4 regions of the Paraburkholderia sp. SIMBA_030 genome follow, and region 2 is predicted to be linked to each of the others. Evidence: riboswitches for the same ligand, from Rfam matches in the RefSeq annotation. Region 2 holds a riboswitch; each other region holds the start of a gene.
What was found. Region 2 has a riboswitch for cobalamin ahead of cobA (uroporphyrinogen-III C-methyltransferase). Riboswitches for the same ligand answer to the same signal wherever they lie in the genome.
Positions count from the first base shown of each region.

Region 1: it holds a riboswitch for cobalamin, as region 2 does, so the genes downstream of both, SB772_RS30615 (CbtB domain-containing protein) here and cobA (uroporphyrinogen-III C-methyltransferase) in region 2, are expected to answer to the same signal.
Region 3: it holds a riboswitch for cobalamin, as region 2 does, so the genes downstream of both, SB772_RS29880 (TonB-dependent receptor domain-containing protein) here and cobA (uroporphyrinogen-III C-methyltransferase) in region 2, are expected to answer to the same signal.
Region 4: it holds a riboswitch for cobalamin, as region 2 does, so the genes downstream of both, cobG (precorrin-3B synthase) here and cobA (uroporphyrinogen-III C-methyltransferase) in region 2, are expected to answer to the same signal.

Region 1 covers NZ_JAWRXB010000021.1:110,238-115,118, forward strand. The annotation lists partial or broken gene SB772_RS30605 (metal-dependent hydrolase) at 251-508, shown strand; gene SB772_RS30610 (CbtA family protein) at 778-1,527, opposite strand; gene SB772_RS30615 (CbtB domain-containing protein) at 1,539-1,760, opposite strand; cobalamin riboswitch at 1,803-1,942, opposite strand; gene SB772_RS30620 (histidine phosphatase family protein) at 2,000-2,575, shown strand; gene SB772_RS30625 (MarR family winged helix-turn-helix transcriptional regulator) at 2,680-3,240, shown strand; gene SB772_RS30630 (FUSC family protein) at 3,247-4,881, shown strand, end outside.
Region 2 covers NZ_JAWRXB010000002.1:262,261-267,141, forward strand. The annotation lists gene cobN (cobaltochelatase subunit CobN) at 1-1,370, opposite strand, end outside; gene cobW (cobalamin biosynthesis protein CobW) at 1,377-2,495, opposite strand; cobalamin riboswitch at 2,711-2,992, opposite strand; cobalamin riboswitch at 3,073-3,301, shown strand; gene cobA (uroporphyrinogen-III C-methyltransferase) at 3,518-4,270, shown strand; gene SB772_RS04345 (cobalamin biosynthesis protein) at 4,267-4,713, shown strand; gene cobO (cob(I)yrinic acid a,c-diamide adenosyltransferase) at 4,710-4,881, shown strand, end outside.
Region 3 covers NZ_JAWRXB010000020.1:126,704-131,584, forward strand. The annotation lists gene SB772_RS29855 (SIMPL domain-containing protein) at 1-610, opposite strand, end outside; gene SB772_RS29860 (EVE domain-containing protein) at 821-1,279, opposite strand; RNA gene ssrS (6S RNA) at 1,383-1,564, opposite strand; gene SB772_RS29870 (cell division protein ZapA) at 1,654-1,968, opposite strand; gene SB772_RS29875 (ATPase) at 1,965-2,321, opposite strand; cobalamin riboswitch at 2,529-2,788, shown strand; gene SB772_RS29880 (TonB-dependent receptor domain-containing protein) at 2,879-4,786, shown strand; gene SB772_RS29885 (FecCD family ABC transporter permease) at 4,814-4,881, shown strand, end outside.
Region 4 covers NZ_JAWRXB010000012.1:177,592-182,472, forward strand. The annotation lists gene SB772_RS21770 (precorrin-2 C(20)-methyltransferase) at 1-712, opposite strand, end outside; gene SB772_RS21775 (precorrin-8X methylmutase) at 713-1,339, opposite strand; gene cobG (precorrin-3B synthase) at 1,332-2,843, opposite strand; cobalamin riboswitch at 2,927-3,106, opposite strand; gene cbiE (precorrin-6y C5,15-methyltransferase (decarboxylating) subunit CbiE) at 3,191-4,435, shown strand; gene SB772_RS21790 (cobalt-precorrin-5B (C(1))-methyltransferase) at 4,435-4,881, shown strand, end outside.

The DNA.
Region 1 (4,881 bases), on a different contig from region 2:
GCCTCGAACAGTCCGAACAGGGGCCGGACACGGTGCCACTGCGCGTCGGTCAGGTCCTGCGGGGATACGGCAATGGCGGGAACTTCGCCACACCTCTTCATCAGCTATCCTTATCGGTATTCAGCCAGGTAGACACGAGGACACGACATCCCTGCGGGCTGGACGGCGTCGGCCGAATAACGTCGGACTGCCCGACGGCAGGACATTGCCGTCAGCGAGCGGCGATACGCGTGCGCGGGCCGCTTCCATGGTGGCGTTGCTGGCTTTTTCTTATCACTGGCTCGGGCATCCGGTATATGCCGCGCCGGCGTTTGGGTTTGCCTGTGGTGGCTTGATGCATTTGCTGGCTGATTGGCCGAATCCGCTCGGCGTGCCGTGGGTTGCCGGACGCCATTCGTTGAATTTGTGGAATAGCGGGCACTGCGATTTAATTGTGGTCGCCACCTGGCTTGTCGGCGAGCATTTTTGTGTGCATGGTTTTTCGCTGCGGCATTTGAAAATGGGATAAGCGCGGCGGTTCTTTTTTGCCTACGGCGTTTGTGTGCCTACGGTGTCGGCACACAACAGGGAAAGGCCAACGCCGCGGGCACACAGAAGGATCGCACCGCCAAAGGCAAAAAAACCAGAATCTCTATTGTGGACTTGTCCACAGAAAATGTTCGCAAGCCTGTGGATAACATCCACACAACCGCACCAAGTCCTTGATCTATTTAAATTCTTGCGCGCTGCACGTCGGCGCAACCACCTTAGCGATCGCGCCTCCTGCAACAGCGGCAATCAGAGGTAAGCAGACTTCGCCGCCGTGCGGCCCGTGGAACTCAGCAATTTGCTCCGCTCCGCCATCGCGCCGAACAGCAGCCCGATCGTCGTCCACATGATCACCTGCATCCCAATCGCCGCGACGCGAAACTTCCATAGCAGCACAGCTGGAAAACCAGCCGGCACCTCGTTAATCGTCGGCATCGACAATTGCACCGCGCCGATAATCACGATAAACACCACCCCCGCCACAATCGACCCATTCCACATACCCAACTTCATCACCGCGCGACGCCGTACCTTCAGCGAAAACACCATCGCGGCCAGCGAAACAGCAATCATCAGGAAGAACAATCCGGTTCGCGTCCCGATCGTCTCTGGATCGCCTACCGACGGTGGATTCGCCGGGTACTTGAGGTTCGGGACGATCACCAATGCAATGAACGCGCCAAGTGCGAGCCATGCAGATAACGCGCGCGCACTCGACGTACCAGCGCGGCCATACGCATACGCGAACACCAACGAGAACAGTCCGCCGAACGCCGCGCCATACGTCACCACGCCTGTCAGCAACCCCAAGCCCGCTTGCGTGCCACGACTCACCAGTTCACCGTGATCGTGCGCGTCACCGCTCGCCGCTGCGGCCTTTTCCTCGAACGAAATCGCCTGCTCGACCTGCGGTTCGCCGACGACTCTGGCAAAGCCGAACGTGAGCAGTCCCGCGGCGATGCCTGCAAGCATGCCGCGTACCAACAATTTACCAACCATGTTCGTCTCCGTTAGTGGCAAGGAAAGCCGAGCAAATGACGGCCATCGTGCACGAACTCATGCACATACATGCCAGGAATCAGCGACGTAGCGCCCTGTTCCGCACCAACGAAGTAAAGCGCGAGCAGCAGCAGCAAACCGCCAAACACGACCCAAGGCAACAGCTCGCGCAGCGGTATCGGTGTGGGTTGAGTGGCAGGCTGAGCAGCCGGATCGAAAACTGCATCGGTCATGATGGACATCTCCTGGGGGTAACGCGCCCCGATAGTCGATTGAAGAGGAATGGTGCGAAGCTCAGGTCTGGCTTTCGACGTGTGAACACCGATTACAGTGGCGCGACCGCGCCGGGCTCCCACCGGCTTCCGCGCTTCGCAGTCCAGCTATTCTACGCGCTAAACTTTGTCCCTCGGTAGCGCAATGCATGCGCGCGGCATCCGGCTTTTGCCCGGCCACCACTATGGGAAGGAACTGAATGGACACCCGGCTGTTACTGGTCAGCCACGCGTCGACCGCCGCCATGCGCGCAGGCCGCTTCCCCGCCGACGATCCACTCGACGAACGCGGCCTCGCCGAAGCCACCGCCGCGCGTGAGCGTCTGTCGATCGCTCGCGACGCGACGGTTTTCGTCAGCCCTGCCCTTTGTGCACGCGCTACGGCATCGGCATTGGGGCTCGCGGCGACGGTCGCGTCCGAACTGGCCGATATCGACTACGGACAATGGCACGGCCGGCGCCTCGCGGACCTCGCTGTCGAGGCACCGCAGGACCTCGCGGCATGGACGTGCGATCCGGATGCGGCCGCGCATGGCGGCGAGTCGTTCAGTCAGCTCGTGAAACGGATAGGCCAATGGCTCGACGCGCCAGGCGATGCATCAAACGATGCACGCAGCGTCGTCGGTGTCACGCATGCGCCGGTGATCCGGGCCGCGATCGTCCACGCGCTCGGGGCGTCGCCCGCCGTGTTTCCACGCATCGAAATTGCGCCGCTCTCGGTAATCGAGTTGCGACGCTCGCCGCGCGGTTGGGCGTGGTGGCCGGCGCGGCAGTAATCGAACATCGCCACCCGCTAGCGCACAGACAACAATCGCCGTCAAAGGCAAAAACCCTGATTCAATAGTTTGCTAACGAATATTTAAGAAATACAATACCGGCCATGCCGACCCTCGACACCTTACGCCGCACAGTCAGCAGCACCCTGATCGTCGCCGCCAGAAAATGGCGGCGCACAAGCCATGGCGTGCTGACGGCCTTCAACGTCTCCGAAGCATGCGCCACGCCGCTGCTCACGGCGAGCCGCTTGGGCGAAGCAGTCCGTCAGGTAACGCTGGCCGATCTGATCGGCATCGAAGGCCCATCGCTAGTCCGGCTGCTGGATCAACTATGCGCAGCGGGCCTCATGCGCCGCGACGAAGACCCGGAGGACCGGCGCGCGAAAACGGTCACCCTGACCGACGAAGGCCGCGCCGTCACGGCAAAGATCGAAGCAGAACTGGTCACCCTGCGCGCGCAGGCTTTGAGAAACGTCACGCGCAGCGATCTCGAAGCGACCTTGCGGGTACTGGCCGCCTTCGTGGCCGACGCCCCCACCGATCGAGACGATTCCCAGGGCAGCACGAACACCGCGAGTAAGCCCGCCAAACCGGCCAGAACAAAAAAATTAAACAAAGACAAAGCAAACTCCGCAACGCCACACCACACCAGGGACACGGCGTAACCGGTTATGGTCTACCCTTCCATCCGCGACTGGCTGTTCTCGGTCAAGACGTTCGCCGCAGCCATGCTGGCGCTCTATCTCGGTCTCGCGCTCGAACTGCCGCGGCCGTACTGGGCGATGGCGACGGTCTACATCGTGTCGAATCCGTTTGTCGGCGCGACCCGTTCAAAGGCGCTCTATCGTGCGTTCGGCACCGCGATCGGCGCGGCAGGCGCGATTCTGGTGGTGCCGCCGTTCGTCGAATCGCCGTATCTGTTCAGCGTGGTCGTCGCGCTATGGACCGGTACGCTGCTGTATCTGGCAATCTCCGACCGCACCGCGCGCAGCTACGTGTTCCTGCTGGCGGGCTATACGCTGCCGATGATCGCGTTGCCTTCGGTGACCAATCCGGGCGGCGTGTTCGACCTCGCGATCACCCGTACCGAGGAAATCACGCTCGGCATCGTGTGCGCGAGCGTTGTCGGCGGCGCGGTGTTTCCGAGCCGGCTCGCGCCCACCATCATCGAGCGGACCGACGCGTGGTTTCGCGACGCCGCGTTCTATGCGACCGAAACGCTCTCGGGACGCATCGCCGGCTCGGCGATCTCGGCGGCCCGCCAGCGGCTCGCGGCTACCATCAACGGGTTGGAACTGCTGCTGAGCCAGCTCGCCTACGACCACACCCGGCCGGACATCCTGGCACGCACTCACGAGCTGCGCGGGCGCATGCAGTTACTGCTGCCGCTGATGTCGGCGCTGGCCGATCCGCTGATCGCGCTCTACAACAGCGGCCGGCATTCATGGCCCGACGGCCTTGAAGCATTGCTCGCCGATGTCATCAAATGGTTCAATGCGCCGCTTCCGGTTGCCAGCAAGGGCGACCACCCCGACCCCGTAGCCGACGCGCTGCGCGAGCGGATCGCGGCGATGCAGCCGCCACCGGCGGCGATCGCAAGCTGGGATGGTGCGCTGCTGTCGAGCGCGTTGTGGCGCCTGAAGCAGGTCATCAATGTCTGGCAGGACTGCCGCACGCTGCGCATCATCATCACGCGCGAAGAAGGTTCGTGGCGGCCGCGTTTCCGCCATTGGCGCCTGGGCGGCACCGAGCGCTACTTCGACCGCGGCATCATGCTGTTTTCGACCGGCTCCGCAGTCGGTGCGATCGTTCTCGCGTGCAGTTTGTGGATCAGTTCAGGGTGGGCGGACGGAGCCGGCGCGGTGACGCTCGCTGCGGTCGCATGCTGCTTCTTCGCCGCGCTCGACGAACCCGCGCCGATGGTCTTCAAGTTCTTTACGTCGACTGCGGCCAGCGTCGTGTTCGCGGGCCTCTATCTGTTCGTCGTGCTGCCGCACGTGCATGACTTTCCGATGCTGGTGGTCATGTTCGCCGCGCCGTTCATTTTCGTCGGCACGCTGATCCCGCGCCCGCAATTCAATCTCGCTACGATGCTGGTCGCGGTCAACACGGCTACCTTCATCAGCATTCAGGATGCCTACGACGCCGACTTCCTGGTGTTCCTGAACAGCAATCTCGCGGGCCTCGCCGGGCTGCTGTACGCGTTCCTGTGGACCCGCGTGACACGCCCGTTCGGCGCCGAACTCGCGGCGGCGCGGCTGTTGCGTTCGAGCTGGGCCGACGTGGCGCTGACCGCCTCGACACGC
Region 2 (4,881 bases):
AGCGCGAGACTTTGCAACGCGGGCCGCAAGTCGCGCACGACCGGATCGTTGGTCACGCCTTCGGTAAGCTTCTTCAACAGCGCGTCGCCGTTCGCGGGCAAATCGCTCAAACGATAACCTTCATCGCGCAGCATCGACAGAATGCCGACCACCGACGCCGGCGTATCGAGCCCCACGCCGTTGCCGATGCGCCCTTCGCTCATTGGATAGTTGGCGAGAATCAGCGCGAGTTTCTTGTCGCCGTTATCGAGCATACGCAGACGGCACCAGCGGCGGCTCAGCTCGGCGAGAAAGCCGACACGCTCGAGGTCCGGTTGATAGCGGACCACATCGACTTCCGTATGCGGGCAACGATAGGCGAGCCCCTTGAAACTGATCGCCCGCGTGATGATGCGGCCGTCCACTTCCGGCAGCGCGATATGCATGGCGATATCGCGCGAGTTGAGGCCTTGATTGTCCTTGAGCCAGTCTTCGCGATTGCCGCCGCTCAGGATCACCTGCATGACCGGTGCGTCGCCGGCCAACGCGAGCGGTTCGGGATCGTCGATCGCCGATGCGGCGAACGCGGTCGTGTTCAGAACCAGCGCGACATCATGTTGCGCGCACAACTGCTGCACGACTTCGCGGCTCATCGCATCTTTCAGCGAGGTAATCGCAATCGGTAACGGATTCACACCCTGTGCTTCGAGCGCATCGATCAGCGCGTCAAACACCGCTGTATTGGCCGCCTGCAAGTGCGCCTTATAGAACAGAACCGCCGCAACCGGCGCATGCTGGCGCCAGCGCGCCTGCCAGTCGACCATCGTCGGCGTATCGTGGCCGGGATGGTAGAGCGTCGCGGCCGGCAACGCTCGCGGCGGTGCGGGCTCTCGCCCCCAGCCGAACGAGCGATACGCCATGCAGCGCAGGAACGCCTCGGCATTCTGCGCGCCGCCTTCGCGCAGATAGCGCCATAGCTGGTGGCATAGCCCGGCGTCGGCGGTGCTGCGTGCGAGCAGGTTTGGATCTTCCTGCAAATCGCCGGAGAACATCGCGAGCGTCTGCTTCTTGCGCCCGGCGAGCGCGACCACCTGCTCGATCCCGTAAGGCCAATACGCTTCGCCACCGAGGTGATCGACTACGACGACGCGTGCATGCTGCAATACGTCTTCGACATAGAAATCGACCGACGCAGGTTGCCGCAAATAAGTGACATTCGCGAGCCGCACGCTCGGGAAGCCCTCGCCCAAGCGAGGAAACACGCTGGCGAGCAGCGACAGCGTCGTATCGGCGGAACTGAGCACCACGATATCGGCGGGCTGCTGATCGATACGGATGACGCCTTGCGTATCGTCGACAAAACCGCCCGGCGTCGTGCGCAGCAGATGCATGATCGATTACGCCTGTTGCGGTTCAGCGCTCGACACAGCACCCAATGCAGCGTCGAACGCGCGTTGCAGCATGGCCTGATCGAGGTCCTCGCCGATCAGCACGAAGCGGCTTTGCCGACCCCCGCCCGCTTCGTCAATTTCATCGATTTCGCCGGCTTGCCAGCGGCGATCGAAGTAACTGTCGAAACGACGGCCCACGCCTTGAATTACGAGCCGCATCGCCGCGCCCGGCAACGCCGCAAAGCCTTTGACGCGGTAAATCGTGTGTGTTTCGACCAGCCCTTGCAGCGCGGCGATCACCGCTTCACGCGATGGCGCACTCGCGTGCACCACCACGGAATCGAACTCGTCGTGGTGATGGTCGGCATCGTCAGCCGAACCGTGGTGGTCGTGACGCAAGTGGATCGTTTCTTCGGAGGCGGCTTCGAGGCCGAGCAAAGTGTGCAGATCGAGTTGGCCCATCTGCGCGCGCACGATCTTCACTTGCGGCGGAATCTCGTCGCGGATGACGGTTTCGACAGCGGCTTGCTGCGCGTCGTCGAGCAAATCCGTTTTGTTCAGAATCACCAGATCGGCTGCCGACAGCTGATCTTCGAACAGTTCGTGCAGCGGCGATTCGTGATCGAGATTCGGATCGGCCCTGCGCTGTGCATCGACGGCGACCGGATTGTCGGCGAACTGGCCGCTCGCCGCGGCGGGGCCGTCCACCACCGTCACCACTGCGTCCACGGTGAAGCTGCTCTTGATCTGCGGCCAGTTGAACGCCTGCACCAGTGGCTTCGGCAGTGCGAGACCGGAGGTTTCGATCAGCACGTGATCGATCTGCTCGCGGCGCTCGACGAGTTTTTCCATCACAGGGAAAAACTCTTCCTGCACCGTGCAGCACAGGCAGCCGTTCGCGAGTTCATACAGTTGCCCTTCGGTTTCGACGCCGTTTTCATCGCAGCCGATGCCGCAACCCTTGAGAATTTCACCGTCGATGCCGAGTTCGCCGAACTCATTGACGATCACCGCAATGCGCTTGCCACCCGCATGCCGAAGAATATGCCGCAGCAGCGTGGTCTTGCCGCTGCCGAGAAAGCCCGTGACGATGGTGACGGGGATCTTGCGCATTTGAGTTTGCATCGTTGGGTTCATCCGAAGAAGTTGCACGTTCACACGCCGGCGGCCCGCGTCCCGATGCGCTTCACGCTCGAGCCCAGGATAAACCGGCGCCAGGCAAGCAAACACGAAAACAAAACACACGGGGACGACAGCGGGGACGAAAAACGACATTGCCGCGGCAACAGAAAACAGCAAGCGTGAACGAGGTCATGAACGAGCCACCGCATCCCCGCGGCGTTCATCCGTCATTTTCTGGCCGGTATCCGGGCTGGCGAAAGCGCCGCTTCACCTTCCCGCGCGAGTGATTTCTCGCCCAGTGGTTATATGCCGACGCGGCCTTGCGCGTGGACATCGAAGCCGGCTCCGCGGCGCTGAAAAATTCATCCAGACGCCGCTTTTCGCTTACCGTTGCGGGGGCAGCACAGGTTGACCCGATCCATAGCAGGCGGGCGCCCTGTTTCCCGTTTAACTGCATGCGCACGAGCGCGCACACGAGCACCAAAGTGCGTGCGAGTGTAGGCCCGCAGCCCCGCGCCGTCAAGGAAGCGCGGGCCGCGCGGGCGCTTTGTCGAGCGTGCTGGCGAGTGCCGCCGTGTGCTATCGTATGCACGCGTTTGGTGCCCGCACATGCGTTCGCATGTGCAGTTAAACGGGAAACAGGCAGCGCTCGATTGCGCTCAACCTGTGCTGTCCCCGCAACGGTAAGCGACCTGCGGCGCCTTGGCGCCGCGCATGCGTTTTCGATGCCACTGTCTGACGAATCGGACGGGAAGGCAAAGCGCATGAGGCCGCCAGCCCGGATACCGGCCAGACGCGGAGGCGGCGAACGTCACGCTGCCGGCTGCCTGAATCCGCGAGGGACGGATAGGAAGGCGCTGAAGCACGACGTGGCGCGCCCGTTTGCGATTGCAGAGAAATCGCGGCGAGCGGCGTTTCGTCGTGCGTAATCTGTCGCACCGCATGAGCGCTAATTCCGCCTGGACCGTCGTCACGGTCCGCCTGCCCCCCCTTGTCACGACATGGCACGCGCCATGCACGCCGCGATGAGCCGCGCGTGGCTGATCGGCGCCGGTCCCGGCGACGTCGAACTGATGACGCTCAAGGCGACGCGCGCCTTGGCGCAGGCCGATGTGGTGCTGGTCGACGATCTGGTGAATCCCGAAGTGCTGCAGTTCGCCCGCACCGACGCGCGGGTCGTCCATGTCGGCAAACGCGGCGGCCATCCGTCGACGCCGCAAGCCGGCATCGTCGCGCAAATGCTCGAACATGTGCAGGCCGGGCGCAGTGTCGCGCGTTTGAAAGGCGGCGATCCGTTCGTGTTCGGCCGTGGCGGCGAAGAGCAGCAGGCCCTGCATGCAGCGGGCATCGAGGTGGAAATCGTCAACGGCATCACGGCGGGAATCGCGGCGCCTGCGGCAATCGGCATTCCGGTCACACATCGCGATCACGCGCAGGGCGTGGTGTTCGTCACCGGACATGGCGCCGGAAACGCGGAGCCGGACTGGGCGGCGCTCGTTGCCACGCGGATGACGCTGGTGATCTATATGGGTATGCGGCGGCTGAACGATATCGTCGGCACATTGCTTGCGGCCGGCATGAGCGCCGACACGCCTTGCGCCGCGATCGAATCCGCTACGCGTCCTGAACAAAGGCATGTGCTCGCGCAACTTGGCGGCTTTGCCGACGCAGTCACTCACGCCGGGCTCGGCTCGCCGGCGATCGTGGTGATCGGCGGCGTGGCGTCGCTGGCGTTGGAGCGGGCCGTCGCCCATGCTAATGCGGTGGACGCGCAATGAAAACGCTGAGCGTCGGCATCGGTTGCCGCTTGCACTGCTCGGCCGAGCAGATCGACACCGCCGTACGCGCGGCGCTCGGCCACCATACGCTCGATGAAATCAGCGCGATCGCCACCATCGACGTCAAAGCTCAAGAAGCAGGCTTGCTCGAATTCTGCGCACGTCACGCATTGCCGTTGCAACGTTTCAGCCGTGAGCAAATTGCGGCATTGACCATTGCCGATGCCGAGCCCTCGACGGCGGCACGCGAACACCTGGGCGTGGACGGCGTCTGCGAACCCTGCGCCTTGCTCGCTGCGGCCGCCGCTCAACCCAATGCGCCCGATGCACGCCTGATCGTACGTAAAACCGTACTCGACAGCGTCACCGTAGCAATCGCTTCGACCGCTCATGCCGGCATCGACCCAACACACGACGACTCCGACGAACAGGACCTTCCATGAAAACAGATCCCGAATCGCATCACCGCATGACCGAACGCCGGCGTGAAGGCCATGAAAAGAAGCAGGCCGCCGCCACCGTCGAGAAGGGTCTGCTGATCGTCAACACCGGCACCGGCAAAGGCAAGACCACGGCCGCGTTCGGCATGGCCGTGCGGGTGCTCGGACACG
Region 3 (4,881 bases), on a different contig from region 2:
GACGCGGCATGACGCCGTTGTGCGCGACGTTGACTTCGCGAATCGAATAGCCGCTGTAGCCGAACGCCTGCGCCGACGAAGAAGCCTGCTCGCGGAACGACTTGATCGCTTCGCCGGTGAGTTTCTGTTCGGCAGCGCGCTGCGCTTCGGGTGACAACGAGAATTGCACGTTGCCGACCTGCATGATCGATGCCATCTCACCAGCGAGCTTCGATGCGGCGGCGAAGTCGTGCGACTTGAGCACGACTTCCGTACGGCCGCGCCACGCGGAAATGCGGCCGTCACGGTCGGTCGACGGATAGATCGAGAACGAACCTGTGCGCGCGGTCACGCCATTCACACCCTTGGCCTTTTGCAGCGCCGAATCGGCGTGCTGATTCAGCGTTGACGTGAGCGCCGACGGATCGCTCGCTTGTTGCTCATAAAACAGCGTGATATCGACGACGTCTTGCGGCACGTCCGCGCTTGCCTGTGCATTCAGCGACAGCACGCCGGCCGGCTGATTTTGCGTCATGCTTTGGGCGCGCGCCATGGCAGGCGTCAATGCGAGAGCGGCAGGGGTCACGCACGCAAGAGCGAGTGCGAGTGCACGTGCAGTGTTTTTTGTCATTCTTGGACTCCTTCCTTGCTTGAACAGGTGCGCGATTGGAGCGAAGGGGATGCAATGGCACGGCGTTTGCATGTCCCGTTTGCGAGCCCGTTAGGCGCTTGTAACCTCGGCTTGGTTCCCCAATTTGACGTAGCTTTAACGTTTGGGTCCTGGTTTGCTTCTGTTTCGCATGTGAGGCAGCGACGACACGTAGCACGTGCAAATACAGCTTCAAACAAGCCGTTTCGTGATGAAGCGCCATTCGGCTTCGGTCACCGGTGTGATCGACAAACGGTTGCCCTTCGCCAGCACGCGCATGTCCGCGAGTTCTTCATGCTCGCGCAACGCGGCAAGCGGAATCAACGGGATCTTCTTCTTGAACACCACGTCGACGAGCAGCCAGCGCGGCGTTTCCTGCGACGACTTCGGATCGTAGTAGGGGCTCTTCTTGTCGAACTGCGTCGGATCCGGATAAGCGGTGGACGACACTTCCGCGAGCCCCGCGATGCCCGGCTCCGGACAACTCGAGTGATAGAACAGCACGCCGTCGCCGACCTGCATCATGTCGCGCATGAAGTTGCGCGCCTGATAGTTGCGCACGCCGGTCCACGGCAACGTGCGTTGCGGTGCATTGGCGAGATGGTCGATGCTTGCTTCGTCCGGTTCGGACTTCATTAGCCAGTAGCGCATGAATCGAATTGAACGTCAGGAAGGTGAAGATGCGAAAGAAACGTGAAGAAACTTGAGGCCCAAAGAAAAACGGCACCGAACCAAAGTCCGATGCCGTTTAAATAAGGTCCCCGCCTTAGCCGCTAGGCCGGCATCCTGAACCGAGGATTCAGAATTGGTCGCAGTTAGCAGCACTTCGGGTACATCAGACAGAGTGACGCGCACACCCGTGCTACAAATTTCCACAACCGTGCACATGGCATTGGTTCAAGGAATATATGACCTTGGCGAACCAGGCAGGGAAGCTAAACCGATTGAACTCAAACACTTGCTGAGTCTTTGCTCATGCATTTTGTTTGAATCCGCAGCCGGTCTCAGGACCGGCCACCAGATACTTACTGCATGCTGTACTGCTGGATCACAGTACCCAGTTGTTCGTTCATTTGGCGCATTGTACGCCGGATTTCTTCAGCGGGAAATGCTTCTCCGTGTCGCACGCTCGTTTGCAGCTTAAGCAGTTCCGATGCCAGCGACAGCGCAGCCATGACGGCAATGCGATCCGTGCCGCGCACGTTGCTGTTATTGCGGATCTTCGACATTTCGGCATCCACGCGCGCCACCGCCTCGAGCAGCGCTGCTTCGGTTTCCGGCGAGCAGGCGAGACGATACGGCACGCCGAGAATCGATACTTCGATCTGCTTGGTGGTCATGCATTTTCTCCGTGGCGGATGGCGGCGCTGTCCGCTTCGACCTCGTGCTGTTCGGGTTCGAGCAGGTCGAGCTGATTATCAGGCTCGGTCTGCGCGCGTGCTCGCGGCAGTTTTTCGAGAATCGCATTCAGGCGTACCTGTGCGTCGTCGATCTTCGCCGACAGCGCGTCGCGTTCCGCTTGCAGCGCATCGCGTTCCTCGCGCAGCAACGCGAGTTCGGTACGCGTGGCTTCCGCTTCGGCGCGCGTTTGGGCGAGCTGCGCTTCGAGCGCGAGTCGCGCTTCATGGTGGCGCTGGCTGATCGCAATCAGCTTGCCGATATTTTGTGAAAGTGTTTCGAGTTCGGTGAGCATGTGCTGCGTCCTCTAAAGACCTCGCATTTTAGCGCGGAATGTCGCAGGTTCCGACAATTGTCTCGTTTCGAGACGTAACAACCTCGCTTTGTGCAGCCTTTTATCGACCATATGACGAAAAACGACGCCTGCATCGGACAATAATCTGCACTTGACCGAACCGATCGAGCACGGATTAACCATTCTTGACGGACCCCGGGGGCGCTCCTAAACTGGCCGCACTTTGGTGCCCGCGCGTGCTTTTCGATAGTGCGCGCAGTTAAACGGGAAGCAGGGCGCGACGTTCGCCTGAACGCGCCAGCCTGCGCTGCCCCCGCAACGGTAAGCGACCGCATGGCGTCATGCAGGTCGATCCTGATAGTGTGTTCGAAGCTAGACATGCGAGTGTGCCACTGCGCGTCACGCGTGGGAAGGTGGGATCGATTGTGTCGCCAGCCCGGATACCGGCCAGAGAGAGAGGTGCGTCCCGCGCAAATTCGTAAAAAGCGCGGGCGCCTCGTTACGCATCGGCCTGCGGGGAAGCGGGCCGCGCACGCTATCCACAGGAATATCGTCCCATGCTGTCCCCCATCGCTCGCGCGGCGATGCTCGCCTTTGCGGGCCTGCCGCTCGTCGCGCACGCTGAGGCTGCGTCTTCTTCTGCTGCTTCGTCAGTTTCTTCTTCAGTGAGTTCGTCGGATACCGGCACGGCGAGTTCTTCTCTCACGATGTTGTCGCCCGTTGTGGTCACCGCCGAGCGCGGGCCGCAGCCGCTCGCCGATACGATCCCGCAGACCACGCTATTCGATCAGCAGGATATCGCCGACACGACCGCGACCGATTTGCCCGGCCTGCTGCAACTTGCGCCCGGTGCACAAATCTCGCGCACGGGCGGCCCTGGTTCGACCGCGAGCCTGTTCCTGCGCGGTGCATCGTCGACTCAATCGCTGGTGCTGATCGACGGCGTGCGGGTCGACTCGGTGAGCCTCGGTGCGCCGCAACTCGCGCAGATCCCGCTCGATCAGGTCGATCACGTCGAAGTGGTGAACGGCAACGTGTCCGCGTTATACGGCTCGGGTGCGATCGGCGGCGTCGTGCAGGTGTTCACGAAAGACGGGGGCGATCATCCGCCGCGCTTCAATTTTTCGGTGGGCTACGGCAGCTATCACACGCAGACGCAACAGGCCGGTCTGAACGGCGCATTGGATAAAGACGGCAAGACCACCTTCAGCCTCTCGCTCGCGCGCTCGAAGGACGACGGCTTCTCGTCGCTCAATCCGGCTGAGGCGCCCAACGCAAATCCGAATGCGAACGGCTATCTGAACGAGAGCATCTCTGCCTCGTTGCGTCACAGGTTCAATGACAGGTGGGACGCAGGCGTCACGTATTTCCAGTCGAACGGCAACAATAGCTACGACAACGCGTACGGCGTGCCAACCGATCTGAACAACCTGTATAGCAAAGTGCGGCAAATGTCGGTGTTCGCGAACGGCAAGGTGACCGACTGGTGGACCAGCCACTTTATCGTCGCCGAAGGCGACGACCGCAGCGTGTCGAACACCAACGGCGTGTACAACGGCCGCTTCGATACCGACAATCGCCAGTACACGTGGCAGAACGATTTCGCGCTCGCCGCGCAGCAGAAACTGCAAGTCGGCTATGAGCATCTCGATCAGAGCCTCGACTCGGATACGTTCGCGGCCCCCGGCCGGCATGTGAATTCGGGCTTCGCCGGCTATACGGGGCGCTTCGGGCGCAGCCAGATTCAGGCCAACGTGCGGCGCGACCAGTATTCCGATTTCGGCGGGGCGAACAGTTACTATCTCGGCTACGGCTTCGACATCACCGGGCATTGGAAGGTGAGCGCAAGCTATTCGGATGCGTTTCGCGCGCCGAGTTTCGACGATCTGTACTATCCGATCAGCGGCAATCCGTCGATTCAACCTGAGCGCAGTCATTCGATCGAAGCCGCGCTGCAGTACGCGTCGACTGCGCTCGGCGTGATGCGCCTGAGCGCGTTCCAGACACGCTATTCGAATCTGATCGACTACCGGCAGGTCACGCCGGGCATCTATCTGGCGGAGAACGTCGGCCATGCGAAAGTGCAGGGACTCGAGGGATCGTGGAGCGGTCATCTCGGCAAGACGGATGTGCGTGCGTCGGTGACGCTGCAAAATCCCGTCGATCTCGACAACGATGTCGACCTCGTACGGCGTGCGCGGCGTTTCGCGTCGCTGGCGGTGAATCGCAGCATGGCGGGGTGGCGTGTCGGCGGCGAGTGGATCGTCAGCGGCCCGCGCGACGATAGCAGCGGCAAGTTGGGTGGCTACGGTGTGGTGAATCTGTCGGCGCGCTACAACATCACGAAGGCGTGGTACGTGGCCGCGCAAATCCAGAACCTGTTGGACAAGGACTATGAAACGGCCTACTCGTATAATTCGCCGCGGCGCGGTGCATATCTCACGGTCGGTTGGCAGCAGCAGTGACGAGCGCGCTTGCCTGAGATTGCGCGAATGAACCGCAGCCCGGGTCCGATGATCACGACGGCGATGCCCGTCATGAGCGCGAAGCGCGCGGCCGC
Region 4 (4,881 bases), on a different contig from region 2:
CCGGCACCACCAGCAGCGAAAAATACGGCGACGCCATCGGATCGACTTCCGCGAGCGGCACGATGCGTTGATTGCCCATCGTCGCGCGTTCGACGTAGAGCGCGCGATCCGCAAGACCGAGTTCACCCAGCACGCGCCGCACCTTGTCGAAATTGCGGCCGAGTTTCATCACGACGGCGGCGTCGGCGTCGGCGAGACGCCGGCGCAATTCGTCTTCGGGCAACACGCCGGAGAGCACCGACAAACTCTGATTGCGATACACCAGCGGCGAACCGAGCACGGCTGCGCCGCCGAGCATCGAGCACACGCCCGGCACCACTTCGGCTTCGAAGCGCGCGGCGAGCCGGTCGTGCAGATACATATACGAACCGTAGAAAAACGGATCGCCTTCGCAGATCACCGCGACATCGCGGCCCGCGTCGAGATGTGTGGCGACGATGTCGGCGGCGGTGTCGTAGAAGTCAGCGATGATCGCTTCATACGACAGCGGCGGTTCGAGCGCTTCGGTCGTGACCGGATAGACGAGCGGCAGATGCTGTTGCGCGTCGTGCAGATGCGCTTCGATGATGCTGAACGCGTTGCCTTTCTTGCCCTTCGCAACGAAGTACGCGACCACCGGCGCGGCCTTCAGCAGCCGCAGCGCTTTCAGCGTGATCAGTTCCGGGTCGCCGGGGCCGACGCCGAGTCCGAACAACCGTCCTTGCATGCTCATTTACTCGACCTCCGTCGCCAGCGCATTGACGGCGGCGGCGGCCATCGCGCTGCCGCCGCGTCTGCCGTGGACCACCACGTAGGGCACGCCGCGGCTGTTTTCGGCGAGCAGCGCTTTCGATTCCGCCGCGCCGACGAAGCCGACCGGAAAGCCGAGAATCAACGCGGGCCGTGGCGCGCCGGCATCGAGCATGTCGAGCAGATGAAAGAGGGCAGTCGGCGCATTGCCGATCACGACGACGCTGCCCGCCAGGTGCGGACGCCACAATTCGAGCGCGGCGGCCGAACGCGTGTTGCCGAGTTCGCGCGCCAACGACGGCACGTCGATGTGCGTGAGCGTGCAGATCACTTCGTTGTTCGCGGGCAGACGCGCTCGCGTGATGCCTTGCGCGACCATGCCCGCGTCGCACAGAATCGGCGCGCCTTGCGCCAGCGCCGTGCGGCCCGCGGTGCCTGCGCCTGCGGAAAAATCCAGATCGTCGATCACGTCGACCATCCCGCAGGCGTGAATCACGCGCACGGCGAGTTTATCGAGGTCGGCGGGGATGCGCGACAGATCGGCCTCGGCGCGAATCGTCGCGAAGGATTGGCGATAGATCTCCTGACCGTCGCGAATGTAATCAAGCATCTAAAGGGCTCCGGGCTAATTGTTCGAGCATGTCGGCAGCCTGTTCGATCGTCAGTCGGTGCGCGACGCACTCGCCGAAATCCGCCGAGGTGCCGCGTCGATAAAGGTCGTATGTGCCGGGCGCCACGGCCAGCAGCGTGTACGGCGCGCAATGCGCGGCGGCGCACGAGCGCGGGCAGCCGCTCAGATGGACGTCGACACCTCCGGGCAAGCGAGCGGCTAATTGCAGCGCGTCGGCTTTGGTGTCGGTGAGACTTTTTACGCAACCGGTCGAGCCGGCGCAGGCGATCAGATGTGCGATGGGCTGCGCGGGATCGCACGCGAGGCCTAATGTGTTCAATCCGGCAAGCACGGCCGGCACGGCGTCCGTGGCGATATCGGGCAGCAGCACGCTTTGCCAGGGCGTCATGCGCATTGTGCCGTTGCCTTGCTGCCGCGCTAGCGCGGCGAGACCGTGCAACGTCGCGGCGTCGAGGCGTCCGAGCGGCGGCTGGCCGCCGACGTGCCACGTTCCCACCACGCGTTGAGCGTGCGCGCCGAGCCGCAGCACGGCATCGGCAGGCGCGCTACGGTGCCAGTCGGCGAGCGACGCGTCGCGTGACAGCGGGAAATCGACATACGTTTGAGCATGCTGCAATACCGCGTCGACGGAATGCGTGGCGAGCAGGTGGCGCATACGTGTGGCGTCGGCGGCGGCCAGATCGAGAAACGTGAGCAGAAGCGCGCGAACCAGTTGGACGACTTGCGACGGCAGGACGGCGGCGAGGGTGCCTGCATGCGACGCGCCAGTGGCGAACGCGTTCGCGCGAGCCACAGGTACCGCCGCCACATTGGCCGCCATGGACGGACATCCGGTCAATCCGAAGACAAATCTCACGCCGTCGTGCACCTGCGTCGCCGCGAGCCACACATCGTGCGGATGATCGAGCCTGGCAAGACGTTCGCCGCCATCGAGCAGCACGGCGAATTTCGGCGACAGCGCCGCAAAACGCGCTTCGCTTTGCAGCAGCGTGAGGAGCCCGGCGGCCAGCGAAGTGGTGTCGTACAGCGCGAATGGATCGCGTCCCGCTGCGGGGCTGATCATCACGTTGCGCACGTCGTCGGCCGCGGAGGCAGCAGAGGCAGCAGAGGCAGCAGAGGCAGACAAGGCGGCAGAGGCGGACAAGGTGGCAGCATCAACACCGCCACTCGCCGGCACCACCGGCCCGAGAGCGACCGACACCAAAGCCGCAATCAACGCCGCTTCCTGCCCGTCCCGCACGCCGCGCACCTGCAGATTCGCGCGGTTTGTCACTTCGATCACCCCGGCCGCATACCGCGCGCTCGCCTCGGCGATCGCGGCAGCCTGCGCGGCGCTCAGTACGCCGCCGGGCAATTTGATCCGGCAAATCCCGCCGTCGCGCGCGGCGACGATGCGCAGCAGGCCCGGACAAGCCGAACGCCGCGGCGCTTGGGCAGCGGTAAACGAAGCAGCGGAAGGCGCAGCGTGATTCAAGACGGACACCGGGTTTTAGCGTCGCGCGACGGCCCGAGCGCTGCCCAGGCGGGCATTGCTGCGGCATCGGTACACCCCGCCCGATGTAGGCTGGCACGAACAGTCTCGCCGGCAGGTCTCCTGGCTGGCAGGTCGTGGTCCGCCGCTGCCTTCCCGGTCGAACCAGTGGCGCGGAGCGCAGGCGGACTCGCTGCATACAGTTGCGGGGGCAGCCACAGTGACGCTGTGTTCCCTCTTCGGCCCCGAAGGGCACCGGCGGCTGTATTATGCCTTTTTTCGAACCGTACAACGAGGCTGGACGCTTTGATCGGCGTGGCTCAGCGCATTATTTGAAGATACAGAATGAGGATGGATGCATGCCGGCATGGCTGACCGTGGTGGGCATAGGCGATGACGGCTTCGCCGGCTTGGGGCAGCCCGCGCGGCGCGCTTTGCTGGAGGCGTCGGTGGTGTATGGCGGCGAACGCCATCTGGCGATGCTGCCCGCGCGCCTGGCCGCCCGCCGCGCGGCGTGGCCGAGTCCGTTCGATCTCGCGCCTTTGCTGGCGGAGCGCGCGGCGCCCGTGTGCGTGCTGGCCAGCGGCGACCCGATGCTATTCGGCGTCGGCGCGACGCTGGCGCGGCAGTTGCCGGCCGGCGAGTTGCGGGTGCTGCCGGCGCCGTCGTCGTTGTCGCTGGCGGCGGCGCGGCTCGGCTGGCCCTTGCAGGATGTGGCGACGGTGTCGCTGGTGGGGCGGCCGCTGCCGACGCTGAACGCGCGTCTGCACGACGGCGCGCGCGTGTTCGTGCTGAGCGCGGACGGCGGCACGCCCGCGGCGCTGGCGGAATGGCTGAACGCGCGCGGTTTCGGCGCGACCCGCATGATCGTGCTGGAACATCTGGGCGGCGAGCTGGAACGCCGGATCGACGGCCGCGCGGATCAATGGTCGGCGGGCGAGGTGGCGGCACTGAACCTGATCGCGCTCGAATGCCGCGCAACGGATGGCGCGCCGCGACTGCCGCTGACCTCCGGCGTACCCGATGATGCTTTTCGCCACGACGGCCAGCTGACCAAACGAGACGTGCGCGCCGTCACGCTGGCGCGTCTCGCGCCGACGCCCGGCGAATTGCTGTGGGATGTTGGCGCAGGCAGCGGCTCGATCGGCATCGAATGGATGCGCGCGCATCCGAGCTGCCGCGCGATCGCGATCGAAGCGCACGCGGAGCGTCAGCGTTTCATCGAACACAATCGCGACGCGTTAGGCGTGCCCGGATTGCAACTCGTCGCTGGCCGCGCGCCTGAAGCGTTGGGCGGTCTGCCCGAACCGGATGCCGTGTTCATCGGCGGCGGCGTGACCGTGCCTGGCGTGCTGGATGCCTGCTGGGCGAGCTTGCGCGACGGCGGGCGGCTGGTCGCCAATGCCGTGACCTTGCAAGGCGAGGCGGCGCTCGCGGCGTGGCGCGAACAGCATGGCGGCACGCTCACGCGCATTGCGCTTGCCGACGCACAACCGCTTGGCGGCTTCGACACCTGGCGCCAGGCACTACCGATTACGCTGCTCGACGTGACCAAGGCGGCCGGCATGTTGCCGCCCGCGGCCGACTTGCGCCATCAACCGTAATGCGCGACGAAACGCCCGAACAACCCGCGCCGCTGCGCAGCGGCTACACGACCGGCAGTTGCGCCACCGCGACGTCGCTCGCGGCGGCGCGTCTGCTGCTCACGGGCATCGTCAGCGACGTCGCGGAAATTGTCTTGCCCAAGGGCCAGCATGTGCCGATGCCGCTGGTGTTCTGCCGCCTGACCGCCGACGGCGCCGAAGCGGGCACTGTCAAGGATGCCGGCGACGACCCCGACGTGACGCACGGCGCGATTGTATTCGCGCGCGTGCGGCTGCGTGCCGAACCGGGCGTGCGTTTTCACGCGGGACCGGGCGTCGGCACGGTGACGCGTGCGGGATTGACGCTGCCGGTCGGCGAACCGGCAATCAATCCGGTGCCGCGCAAGATGATGACCGAACATTTGGCCGATCTGGCTGCTGAGCACGCATACGGCGGCGGTTTCGAG